2 regions of the Psychrobacter sp. van23A genome follow, and region 2 is predicted to be linked to the other one. Evidence: riboswitches for the same ligand, from Rfam matches in the RefSeq annotation. Region 2 holds a riboswitch; the other holds the start of a gene.

Region 1 (6,033 bases), 1.4 Mb from region 2:
CCTGACATGATGGGCGTTGGTAGCGAGATTTTAAATTGTGAGGTCGCATCATAAAAGCGTTTGACATAGCTTAAGCGCTCGCCCTTGTCATAATTGGCAAACAAACACATGCCAACGAGCATATATAAGAACTGCGGGCTCTCGTAAACGGTTTTGGTCACGCGGTCTTGGACAAGGTATTTGCCCGCCATTTGCTCAACGGCAGCATAAGCCAAATTCATATCGCGCCAGTGGTCGAGGTATGCTTCTAATTCATTAAATTCTGCGCGGCTATAGTCGGCTAGGATATGTTCGTCATATTTACCAGCATCGGTCAACGTTTTGACATGGTCATACAGATGCGGCGGGGTAAATTTGTTATAAGCAATTTTACGTAAATGGAAGATGGCCAAGCGCGCGGCTAAATACTGATAGTCAGGCGTGGTTTCAGAGATAAGGTCGGCGGCTGACTTGATGATGGTTTCGTGAATATCACGCGTTCTGATGCCATCATAAAACTGAATATGCGACTTTAGCTCAACTTGCGATACCGACACATTATCTAAATCATGAGCTGCCCACTCGATAACCTTATGAATTTTGTCTAAATCAATGGGCTCTAAACGTCCATCACGTTTGGTTACTTTGATATTATCGATATGTGTCATGCTGACCTCGTAAGTTGATTGCTAGGTAGTTATTTATAATGTTGCTTTATAGGCTGCTGCGCGGTTAAATCTGGCAGACATGCTTTGTCACGCTATCTTTCAGACGCTATCTGTTTTAAGACAAGATATCCTGTCATGGCAGATGTTTTTTTAGGCAAAACGATGCCGCAGCTCATAGTGACGATTCAAATCACTGAGCACTACATATAGCGTATTTGTTAGTAGGTGGGCACAATATAGCGGGAAAATTTTGAAAATGCTATATTGATTTTAAGGGCAAACTATGTTGATGCGAGGGTAAAGCGTGTCCAAATTTTGGCAAAGGACGATGGGATAAGGGTTAGATGCCGATAAGAAAAATAATAAAAGTTTTGTAAAAAATGGCGCGGATTTACTTTTTATTGTTGGCTAAATTTATAAAGGCCAATTGTCTAAATAGCAGTTATATTTCGGGTGGAGATTGTACCGCAGACAATAAAAAATCGCCACCCATATGAGTGACGATTCGGATGAAAAACGGGCTAGATTTTATAAAATTAACAAAACTGACTTTAAACCACCATACGTACGGTTCTTGCATTATCAAGCGCCGCATAAAGCGTGTTCACTTGCTCAACGGTGGTTAAGTATAAATTGGCACGTACCGAATGGAAGCGTCCTGTTTTTGAGGGTTTGACTTCCATAGAGGCCAAATCAAACTCAGGGAATTGGCTACCCAAGATAAGCTTCACTTCATTAAGCAAGCTTTCGTGCTCACCTTCATGACCGATGATGCTCATTGGATAGTTCATTGGGAACTCCCACAGCTCAGGGTTTTGCACATCGGTTTTTTTGCCTTTTAAGATACCGTCATTAGCGACCAATTCTGTCACTTTAACTTCTCTTTTCGACGTTGGACTAGCATTGCTGCCTTGACTTTCGGTGCTCGAGTTGTCAGTGTTTGGAGTAGTGGTGTCTTTTGGATCATCAGTCATGATGTGGTCCTTATTTTTTATTGAAATATGATAAGCGCTTTATGCACCATTTATAAGGGCGTTCGGCGTATTATTCAAGTGTCAGCCAGCGATAACGCACATTAAAACCGTTATTTTTTATAACCACAAATTGCCACGTAGTCGCCGCGATCATAGCCTTCGATGACCTCTTGGACTTTGTCGTTGGCATACATAGGATGGGTCAATAAAGTCTGCGCATATTCAAAATCAACGAAACCATTGGCTTGCATTAAGGCGAGTTTTTCATCAGAGGTACGCCAGTTAGCTGACTTCACCAGCTCGATAGGATAAGGATCAGCAGGCGAGATGTGCGCAAGTAGTGGATGCTCCCACGTATCTACCGCGCTGGCAAGGTTATATAAGCTGGCAAAGCCACTTTCTTTTGGCACATCAATCAGGATAAGTTTGCCGCCCGTTTTTAGAGCGCCAAAGGCTTTTTTTATACAGGCATCTAAATCGCTGATATAGCTGACGCTGCCGTTAAACATGATGATGTCAAACTTATTGGGCTCAATCTCGCAGGTTTCGGCAGGGCTGATATCTACTTGTAAGCCGCGCTTCTCAGCGACTTCAGCCATATCTTTTGACGGCTCGATACCATATTTGATATGAATGTCATAGTCTTTTGCCAGTAGAGACTCAAACAGTCCGCTACCACAGCCGACAGACAATATCTCACTGTCTTTATCTAAGAAGTGAGCGACCAGCTTTAGCTCGCTGGTCAGCAGATTTTGATTGTCAAAAAACCAACTGTCATACGCGCTTGCGTGTTCATCGAATGCTGCCATGATGTTTCTCCTTGTGGATCGTTATTATTGATCATTATTTTTGATTCTAGAGGGCTTTTTTAGAACCAAGCCAGATTGTTTATAAATTAAGACAAATCTAACGCCTGCTGCCAAAAATTGACTTCCATACGCGCTGCGGCATTAAATAAGTATTGGAACTTGGCTGCTTGAGCAGGGCTGGCATCGGCTAATAGCGTATTAATTTGTGCTTCGTTTTGTGCGGTAATTACTTGAAACTCCTGACTGGAAAACACGTCAATCCATGGCTGATACGGATTATCAGCGATAGATCCTTGTTCTTTTATAGACTTACCAATTTCCCCATAACCCATCAAGCAAGGTGCAATTGCAGCATAGAGCTCAGCTAGCGAGCCTGACATTGCCGCATCTAAGATATAACGGCTGTAGGCAATGGTGGCTGGCGATTCAGGAGCGTTTTCAACTTCCTCAAGCGCGATTCCCCACTGCTGACAAAAGTCTAAATACATGCCAATTTCCAAATCAAGCATGGCGTTGATACCGGCTTGACCGACGCGCATTTGTGCCAGCGTGTCGCTCTTATATACGCTCAGTGCCATCACGCGGGTATAGTGAATTAAGTATAAATAGTCTTGCACAAGGTAATGGCGAAAGCTGTCAGGGGCGAGCGTTCCTGCTGCCAGTTGATTGACAAAATCATGTCCAATATAAGCATCCCAAGTCGGACAGTTATTGCGTAGTGTTTGGTAATCCATAGTTTTCACTTACTGTTATAAAGTGCAGTAAGCAAATGGCAGAAAAAAAGAGATAATAAGGCACAATAAATTTGCCAGTCTAGGTTAAATAGATTGGCAAAACATAAAGTAATTGTGACTTATATATCGACACGCTTGTTTCCTACGTCAGTGCTAACTGCATCAGGTTCGCGGGTAACTCTCAGCCATGATTTTGATTGTAGTTAAAGCGTCAAAATCAAAGCACCCCGACAAGGTTTTTATGATTCAAATGTTGGTCTTTATGGTTATAAGATGACCAAGCGTCCCTATGATAGGCGAGAACAGTCATCATTAGCAAGCGATGCTCAAACAACCATATATAAAAGTAACGTACATTTAGAAAGTTATTTTTTAGTAAGCTGCGCAATGGCAGTGTGGTAGAGCATCAGCATGGCTTTAAAACGGCGCTCATATAAGCCTTCTGCATATAGTAGCTCCACACTTAAGCTATCGATAACGCCTAAATAGGCGTCGGTATAAAGCGCTAGTTGCGCAGAGTCGAGCTCATAAGGCTTCAGAGCCAGCTGTATTTGCTCAGTCAACACCTTTATATAGACATTAAAAGTCGCCGCGCTGGTATTAGTCAAATGCACAGGTGCGGCATAGGCCATGCGAATTAAAAACCGTAAGGTAATTGCGCTTTCATAACGTACTTCAAACGCTCGGCAATACGCTTCACCGGGAGCAGGGAATTCACTAACCGTCGCAAAGCATGATTCAATAAATGCACATTCTAACTCGAGCGCATCTTGTAGTAATTCTAAGTATATCGCTTCTTTACTGGCAAAATGCGTATAGAGAGAGGCTTTGCGGATGCCCACAGCCTTGGCAATATCACTGAGTGATGCGCCCTCATAGCCGTGCATAAAAAAAGGCTCAAACGCGGCATCAATAATACGTTGCTTAGCGCTTGAGCGTGGTTTATGACTTTGCATAGGCCTCCTCTAATGATGGTGTGGCGACAGTGCTATCAGGTTTTAAACTTCTAGAACTAAAATAAACCAACGCCAAAATAATCGGCCCCATAACACCTAGCAAGATTAACCAATATAAAGTGTTTATTTCGACCAATTGTCCCGCGATGGGCGTGGCAGTAGATGAGAGTAACATAGGAATGGCGCCCAATAAAGCCGCGCTTGAGCCCAAAGCGCTGCGCTGCGAGTCCATTGCAATTGCCATCAACGTCGCCTCCAATACGCCAAGACCAAATAATCCCAAGGCAATGCCAGTGACAATACCGACCAAACCCATTGATAGTAGATAAGCGACGATGCAGACGGCACTACCGAGCATCATGACACCGGCACCGATTAAAGCCAAATGTGACGCTGATATTTTTTTGACCAAATAAGCGGTGGAAGAAGCACCTAAAATTAGACTGATGCTGGTCAAGCCAAAGACAAAACCAAATTGCTCTAGGCTAAGACCGTAGCCGGTTTGATAGACATAAGCAGAACCACCGATGTAGGCAAACAAAAAGAAATACACCGCAGATAGCGCAAATAGATTAAAGACAAAGGTTTTGTTTTTTAATATAGCGATATAAATGCCTGTAATATTTTTTATATTTAATTGAATGCGCTTGTCTTTTGGCAAAGTTTCTTTGATATTCAACAGCGTATTAATCAGCACAATCATACCTAACGCCGCCAAAATAAACATGACGCCGCGCCAACCATAATGCGCACCGACGATACCACCGATTGCTGGCGCGACGATTGGACCTAATGCCACAATGGTATTTAATAAAGCATAAATTTGTGCCGCTTTTGGTCCATCGACTAAGTCGCGTACCATGCTCATCACCACCACGATAGCCATCGAGGCGCCAAGACCTTGCAAGATACGGGCAAAGATTAGGCTTTCAATACTTTGTGACCACATCGCCCATACGGAAGCGCCAATATATGCCAGTAAGCCTGCAAATAATGGTGTGATGCGCCCGATGGCGTCAGATACGGGACCAAAGACCAGTTGCCCTAAGCCCATAAAGATAAGAAAGACGGTCAAGGTGATTTGTGTGGTGGCGTAGGAGGTATTGAGGTCTGTTGCCATGTTTGGCATTGAGGCTAAATACATGTCAATCGCTGCAGGGCCAAGCGCCACAATGATGGCAAGAGAGATGACGGCTTTGAGATTGATGTGTTTTACATTGGTTTGTTTATTCATAAGAGTGCACTACTAACTATTTATCTATTTAACTTTGTATAACTACCGAACGGTAGGTAGTTATACTCGCTATTTTAAATAAAGGCAATATTTTTATGAGTCAATTGCTTATGTAATGCTATAGCGGCTTAATATTCAATAGATAAAAGCTAATAATTAACTACTAACTACCATTAAATAACAGGCACAAAAAAGCTGAGACATGCTCAGCTTTTTTGATGTAATTTTAAGAAACTTTTAGACAATGAAGCATGTCTAGATAAATTAGTCATTTTCTAAGAACGAGCGCAGATGCTCAGAACGTGAAGGATGACGCAATTTACGTAGCGCTTTTGCCTCAATCTGACGGATACGCTCACGCGTGACATCAAACTGCTTACCGACTTCCTCTAACGTATGATCGGTTGGCATATCGATACCAAAGCGCATTTTAAGGACGCGTGCTTCACGCTCAGTCAGATTGCTCAAGACATCACGCGTGGCTTCTTGTAGACCAGCCGCCGTCGCATCGTCAACTGGGCTTGAAATCGTACCATCTTCGATGAAATCACCTAGGTGTGAATCTTCATCATCACCAATAGGTGTCTCCATTGAGATAGGCTCTTTGGCAATTTTGAGCACTTTGCGGACTTTGACTTCGTCCATCTCTAAGCGTTCGCCCAATTCCTCAGGTGTCGGC
Region 2 (6,033 bases):
GGCGCTAGGCGAGCTTTTAACACATCATTTTGGGCTCTCAATTTTTGCTCAAATGAGTGCTTTAGTGCATTTAGCTCACGATAACGGCGTAAAAAAAACAGCAAGGCGGCAATGGTAAATCCGGCGGCAATCACCGTATTAAATACAATGATTGAGATAAAGTCCGCCAAGTTATAGTTAAACCAGCCAGCGTTTATCATAATTAGCAAGGCCAACGCGACGGTCACCGCCGTGGCAGTGGTCAAAATGAGTAAAACATACATACTGACGGTCGTTACGCGTAAGCCTTTAAAAACTGGACGTAGATAATCGATGAGATAAAAAGAAGGAATCAAGGCCAAGCTGGTTTGGATAAATCTTGCCATAAACTTGATGATAAACTGCGTTTCATTGACCACGCTATGCCGATCGACAATCGCCACAAACAGCGACCAAAAAAAGATTGCCAGCAGCCATTGCCAAGGCTTCATCATCTCCATGAGCTTGGGCATAAAAAACTCTAAGCGCTCCGCTAGTAAGGCAACCTCATCATTTGCTATACTTGAGTTCTTATTCTCTTGACTTGTCTTGAACTGATATGAACGCCAACTCTTCAAATAGTATTAATCCTAATTCAAATAAAAATTCATCTACTCCTGATTCTAGCATAGATGCTTCTATAACCAACACTCCTGCGCTGCAAAGCGCTACAGGTGGTCAAGGTCAGCAGATGTGGGGCGGGCGCTTTAGTGAAGCGACTGATAGCTTCGTTGCCGCCTTTACTGCATCCGTCGGCTTTGACCAACGCTTTGCGCGTCACGATATCCAAGGCTCAATCGCCCATGCAACCATGCTGAAAGAATGCGGCATTTTAAGTGCTGATGAGGTTGCGACCATTATCGATGGCTTACAGCAGGTGCTGCGCGAGATTGAAGCTGGGGAGTTTAACTGGTCGATTGCGCTCGAAGACGTGCACATGAACGTCGAATCGCGCTTGACGGATATCGTCGGTGCGGTTGGCAAAAAACTACATACTGGCCGTAGCCGTAACGATCAGGTTGCGACCGATATTCGTCTATGGTTGCGTGAAGAAACCGACAATATCATCGCGCTACTGGTACGTTTGCAAAGCGGTTTACTAGATTTAGCCGAACAGCATACCGACACCATTATGCCGGGCTTTACCCATTTGCAAACCGCGCAGCCAGTGAGCTTTGGTCATCACGTGATGGCATGGTTTGAGATGCTCTACCGCGATACCGAGCGTCTGGTCGATGCCCGTCGCCGTATCAATCAGATGCCGCTTGGTAGCGCTGCCCTTGCTGGCACGACCTTTCCAATCGATCGTACCATCACGGCCAAATTGCTAGGTTTTGAAGGTATTTGCCAAAACTCGCTCGATGCCGTCTCAGACCGTGATTTTGCCATTGAGTTTACCTCGGCAGCTTCTATTTTGATGATGCATATGTCGCGTATGAGCGAAGAGGTTATCCTATGGATGTCAGCGCAATTTAACTTTGTGCAAATACCAGATCGCTTCTGTACTGGCTCATCTATTATGCCGCAAAAGAAAAACCCTGACGTACCAGAGTTGGTACGCGGTAAAGCGGCGCGGGTTTTTGGCCAATTGATGACATTATTAAGCCTGATGAAAAGCCAGCCACTTGCCTATAATAAAGACAACCAAGAAGACAAAGAGCCGCTATTTGATTGCGTCGATACTTTGACGGGTTCGCTACTCGCTTTTGCTGATATGCTACCGAATATTACTCCGAATAAGGAAAACATGCGCGCTGCTACCATGAAAGGCTATGCAACGGCGACTGACCTAGCCGATTATTTGGTACGCCAAGGGGTGGCATTCCGTGATGCCCATGAAGTGGTCGGCAATGCCGTTGCTTTGGGCATTCGTGAGGGCGTTGATTTAAATGACTTATCACTGGCACAGCTTCAGCAATTTAGCGACGCCATTGGTGATGATGTCTTTGACTTCTTAACGTTAGAAGGCTCATTGGCTGCTCGTGACCACTTAGGTGGCACCGCGCCAAATCAAGTCAAACAGGCGGTGGTTAATGGACGTGCGCGCCTAAAATCGTTTGCTTAAAAGCCTTTTTTAAAGCTGAAGCTAGCAATAAAACTGTGCTTTAAAACTAGCGCTTTTCTCTAACACCCGCCATTGTGCGGGTGTTTTTTTGTCATGCCTGATTTTGCCAGCACTGGATATAGTCAAGGAATTTTAAAATCGCTACAAGGCGATCTACCGCAGATAGTACACTGAGTACATCTAGGGCGAGCAACACCGTAGCGGTTTAAAAGTACGCCGACTATAGATTTGATGTTACCTTCTCTACACCTGATACGCTTTGCTAAATCGTGCAAGCGCGTTATGATAGATTACCAATATTCGACACGATAATTTAATACCACTAATTAATGAGGATTGCCTGATGACTGAGACTTTTAATCCACAAGCCAATACCGTATTTTGCCGCAAATATAAGCAGGAATTGCCAAAAATGCCGCATCCGCCATTTCCTAATAAAAAAGGTCAAGAGCTACAAGAAACCGTTTCTGACAAAGCTTGGAAAGAATGGCTTGAGCAGCAAACCATGCTGATTAACGAAAACCATCTCAGCATGATGGACCCTGAAGCCAAAAAGTTCTTAACTGAGCAACGCGAGAAGTTTTTGGACAATGAAGTCTACGAGCGCGCGCAAGGTTGGACACCAGAAAAATAATACGCACGGTGATTTTATTAATTAAAAAGAATGTCATTAATTGAAAAGCTGTCATTGATTAAAAGACAGTGATTACATTAATAACAGCAAGATTGCCTCTCTACTAACAAACGGCAAATGACTAGGCATCATCCCTATAGTTTGTTAGTATGAGACTGATTTACAACACTGACAGACTCGGGGTGCGGTGTATGACAAGCTTAGTTTAAGCTATTTCATACATTCGCTGAGAGATCACCCGCCGAACCTGATGCGGTTAGTACCGACGCAGGGAAGTCTTAAGACTATGTTTTATATACAAAGGGCGCGCAGAAATGCCTTTTTATTATTGCTCATACTTCATGTGCTAGCGTTTTTACGCGGCCATGAGGAAAGCAATAAAAAGCGGCGCCTACCAATCATTTAACAACGGCATTAGATTCATTTTCAATGAAAGTTGAATTTAATAATAGTGCAGACGTTTAATGATTGAATTTGTCTATCTTGCATCGTCTTGCCCCGCAGCTACTGGCGGTGTTGCTTTTATTCAAAAACCAACACGCTAGGACAGCATATGAACCTCACACAAAATACTTCAACTCCTATTGCCAAAACTTCTGACAAAAAAGCCGACGCTCTAAAAACGCCTGCCCATCGTACCGCAAATGATGCGCGTTTTGAAGAAGACGCTCGCGACTTACACCGCATCTTACCAGCTTCTAAAAAAGTCTATATCGGGGGCTCACGGCCCGATATCCAAGTACCGATGCGCGAGATTACCCTTGACCCTACCCCTATCCAAGGGGTAAGCGAGTACGATTGGGAGCAAAACCCACCATTTTATGTCTACGACACCTCAGGCGTTTACACCGATCCCAATGTCGAGATCGATTTGACCAAAGGCTTACCAAAGCTGCGTGAAGGCTGGATTGCTGAGCGCGGCGATACTGAACAGTTAAAAGGTTTATCTAGCTCATACGGACAAGCGCGCGCCCGTGATATCAGTACTGCTAACTTAAGATTTGCGCATATTGATAGACCACGTCGCGCCTTAGTAGGAAAGAACGTCACGCAAATGCATTACGCGCGTCGCGGTATTATCACGCCTGAAATGGAATATATCGCCATTCGTGAGACGCAAAAGCAGCACGAACTGACCGATATGCGCCAACACGATGGCGAAAGCTTTGGTGCCAATACGCCAAAAATCATCACCCCTGAGTTTGTCCGCAGCGAAGTTGCCGCAGGCCGCGCCATTATCCCCAATAATATCAATCACCCTGAATCTGAGCCGATGATTATCGGGCGTAATTTTTTAGTGAAAATTAACGCCAATATCGGCAATTCAGCGCTCGGCTCATCTATCGATGAAGAAGTATCAAAAATGACCTGGGCAACGCGCTGGGGCGCCGATACCATTATGGATTTATCGACCGGCAATCATATCCATGAAACCCGTGAATGGTTGATTCGTAACTCACCAGTGCCAATTGGTACGGTGCCGATTTATCAAGCCTTAGAGAAAGTCGATGGCGTTGCCGAAGACTTAACGTGGGAGATATTCCGCGATACCTTGATTGAGCAAGCCGAGCAAGGCGTTGATTACTTTACCATTCACGCTGGCGTACTGCTACGTTATGTACCGCTAACCGCCAATCGCTTGACGGGCATCGTCTCGCGTGGCGGCTCTATCATGGCGCAGTGGTGTTTGGCCCATCATAAAGAGAGCTTTTTATACACGCATTTTGAAGATATCTGCGAGATTATGAAGCAGTATGATGTGGCATTTAGCTTAGGCGATGGCTTACGTCCGGGCTGTTTGCAAGATGCCAATGATGAAGCGCAATTTGGTGAGCTACGTACCCTAGGTGAGTTGACGCAAGTCGCATGGAAGCATGATGTACAGGTGATGATTGAAGGCCCTGGACACGTGGCGATGAACCGTATTAAAGAAAATATGGACTTGCAGCTTGAGCTATGTAGCGACGCACCTTTTTATACTTTAGGGCCATTAACCACTGATATTGCGCCTGGTTATGACCATATCACCAGTGCCATTGGCGCAGCGATGATTGGCTGGTTTGGCACGGCGATGCTCTGTTACGTAACACCAAAAGAGCATCTCGGTTTGCCCAATAAAAAGGACGTCAAGGACGGTATCATCACTTATAAAATCGCCGCTCATGCTGCCGACCTTGCTAAAGGCCATCCGGGCGCACAAGCACGTGATAATGCCTTGTCCAAAGCGCGTTTTGAGTTCCGCTGGGATGATCAGTTTAATCTGGCGCTTGACCCTGATACGGCGCGTGAATATCATGACGAAACACTGCCAAAAGATGCGCACAAGTCTGCGCACTTTTGCTCAATGTGCGGACCGAAGTTTTGCTCGATGAAAATCACTCAAAACGTGCGCGAGTATGCTAAAGGTTTAGATGCAAAAGAAAACGGCGTTCAGGCTACTAGTGCGATGAGCCGCGCTGATATTAAAAAAGGCATGGACGAGATGACGCAAAAATATCATGCCGAGGGTCGCCAGTTGTATAAAGAGGTTTAAGCGATTAACGTTAATCCTTAATTCATAAAAAAGCGCTACTCATAAGTAGCGCTTTTTATTGCAAACAGTTTTATCTTTATAGTAGATTAAACCTTTGACGCTTCGTAAATCTCTTTAATAGAAGTATTAATCGTATCAGCAAACTCTGCGTCGCTTTGTTGCTTATTTAAGCCTTCGGTAAAAGCGCGCGAGAAGCTCGCAATCATACCGGGGTTTTGTTTAAGCTTTTCACAGGCGTCATGACGACTGTAACCGCCTGATAGCGCAACCACTTTGAGCACTTTTGGGTGATCAATCAGCTCTTGATAAAATCCGTCTTCTTCAGGCAAAGTCAGTTTTAGCATCACTTGATGATCATCGTCTAAAAACTCAAGATTGTGCAAAATACTAGTTTTAAGGATGATTTCGCAGTCATGCTTTTTGCTACTGTTGATATCCACTTCTGGCTCAACGATCGGCATAAAACCTTTAGAAAGAATTTGCTTTGCGACATCAAACTGCTGCTGGACGACAAGCTCGATACCATCGACACTTGGTTCATAAATGACTGAGCGCATCTTGGTGCCAAATACCGGATAATTTTTTGCTTTATCCAGCAACAAGTCTAGATTTGGCATCGGACGCATCACCTGTACGCCGTTCATGTGTTCAGCCAAACCCTTATCTACCTTTAAAAAAGGTACGATATTTTTATCTTCCCATAGGTAATTGGCGGTCGGTTTGCCATTAACCTCGCGCTCCATGGTATCTTCAAATAAAATCGCCCCGAGTACACGCTCATTA

What was found. A riboswitch is a leader RNA that binds a small molecule or an ion and turns the genes downstream of it on or off. The one in region 2 is predicted to bind thiamine pyrophosphate.
Region 1: linked by a shared signal. The riboswitch ahead of tenA (thiaminase II) and the one ahead of thiC (phosphomethylpyrimidine synthase ThiC) in region 2 are both predicted to bind thiamine pyrophosphate.

Annotation. Positions count from the first base shown of each region.
Region 1 covers NZ_CP132595.1:1,856,461-1,862,493, reverse strand. The annotation lists gene nrdA (class 1a ribonucleoside-diphosphate reductase subunit alpha) at 1-647, opposite strand, end outside; gene RAH45_RS07935 (YbeD family protein) at 1,199-1,510, opposite strand; gene RAH45_RS07930 (class I SAM-dependent DNA methyltransferase) at 1,732-2,430, opposite strand; gene tenA (thiaminase II) at 2,517-3,164, opposite strand; TPP riboswitch at 3,287-3,404, opposite strand; gene RAH45_RS07920 (TetR/AcrR family transcriptional regulator) at 3,530-4,120, opposite strand; gene RAH45_RS07915 (multidrug effflux MFS transporter) at 4,107-5,354, opposite strand; gene rpoD (RNA polymerase sigma factor RpoD) at 5,619-6,033, opposite strand, start outside.
Region 2 covers NZ_CP132595.1:117,916-123,948, reverse strand. The annotation lists gene RAH45_RS00535 (sensor histidine kinase) at 1-491, opposite strand, end outside; gene argH (argininosuccinate lyase) at 710-2,083, shown strand; gene RAH45_RS00525 (oxidative damage protection protein) at 2,427-2,717, shown strand; TPP riboswitch at 2,886-3,008, shown strand; gene thiC (phosphomethylpyrimidine synthase ThiC) at 3,271-5,250, shown strand; gene RAH45_RS00515 (fructose bisphosphate aldolase) at 5,337-6,033, opposite strand, start outside.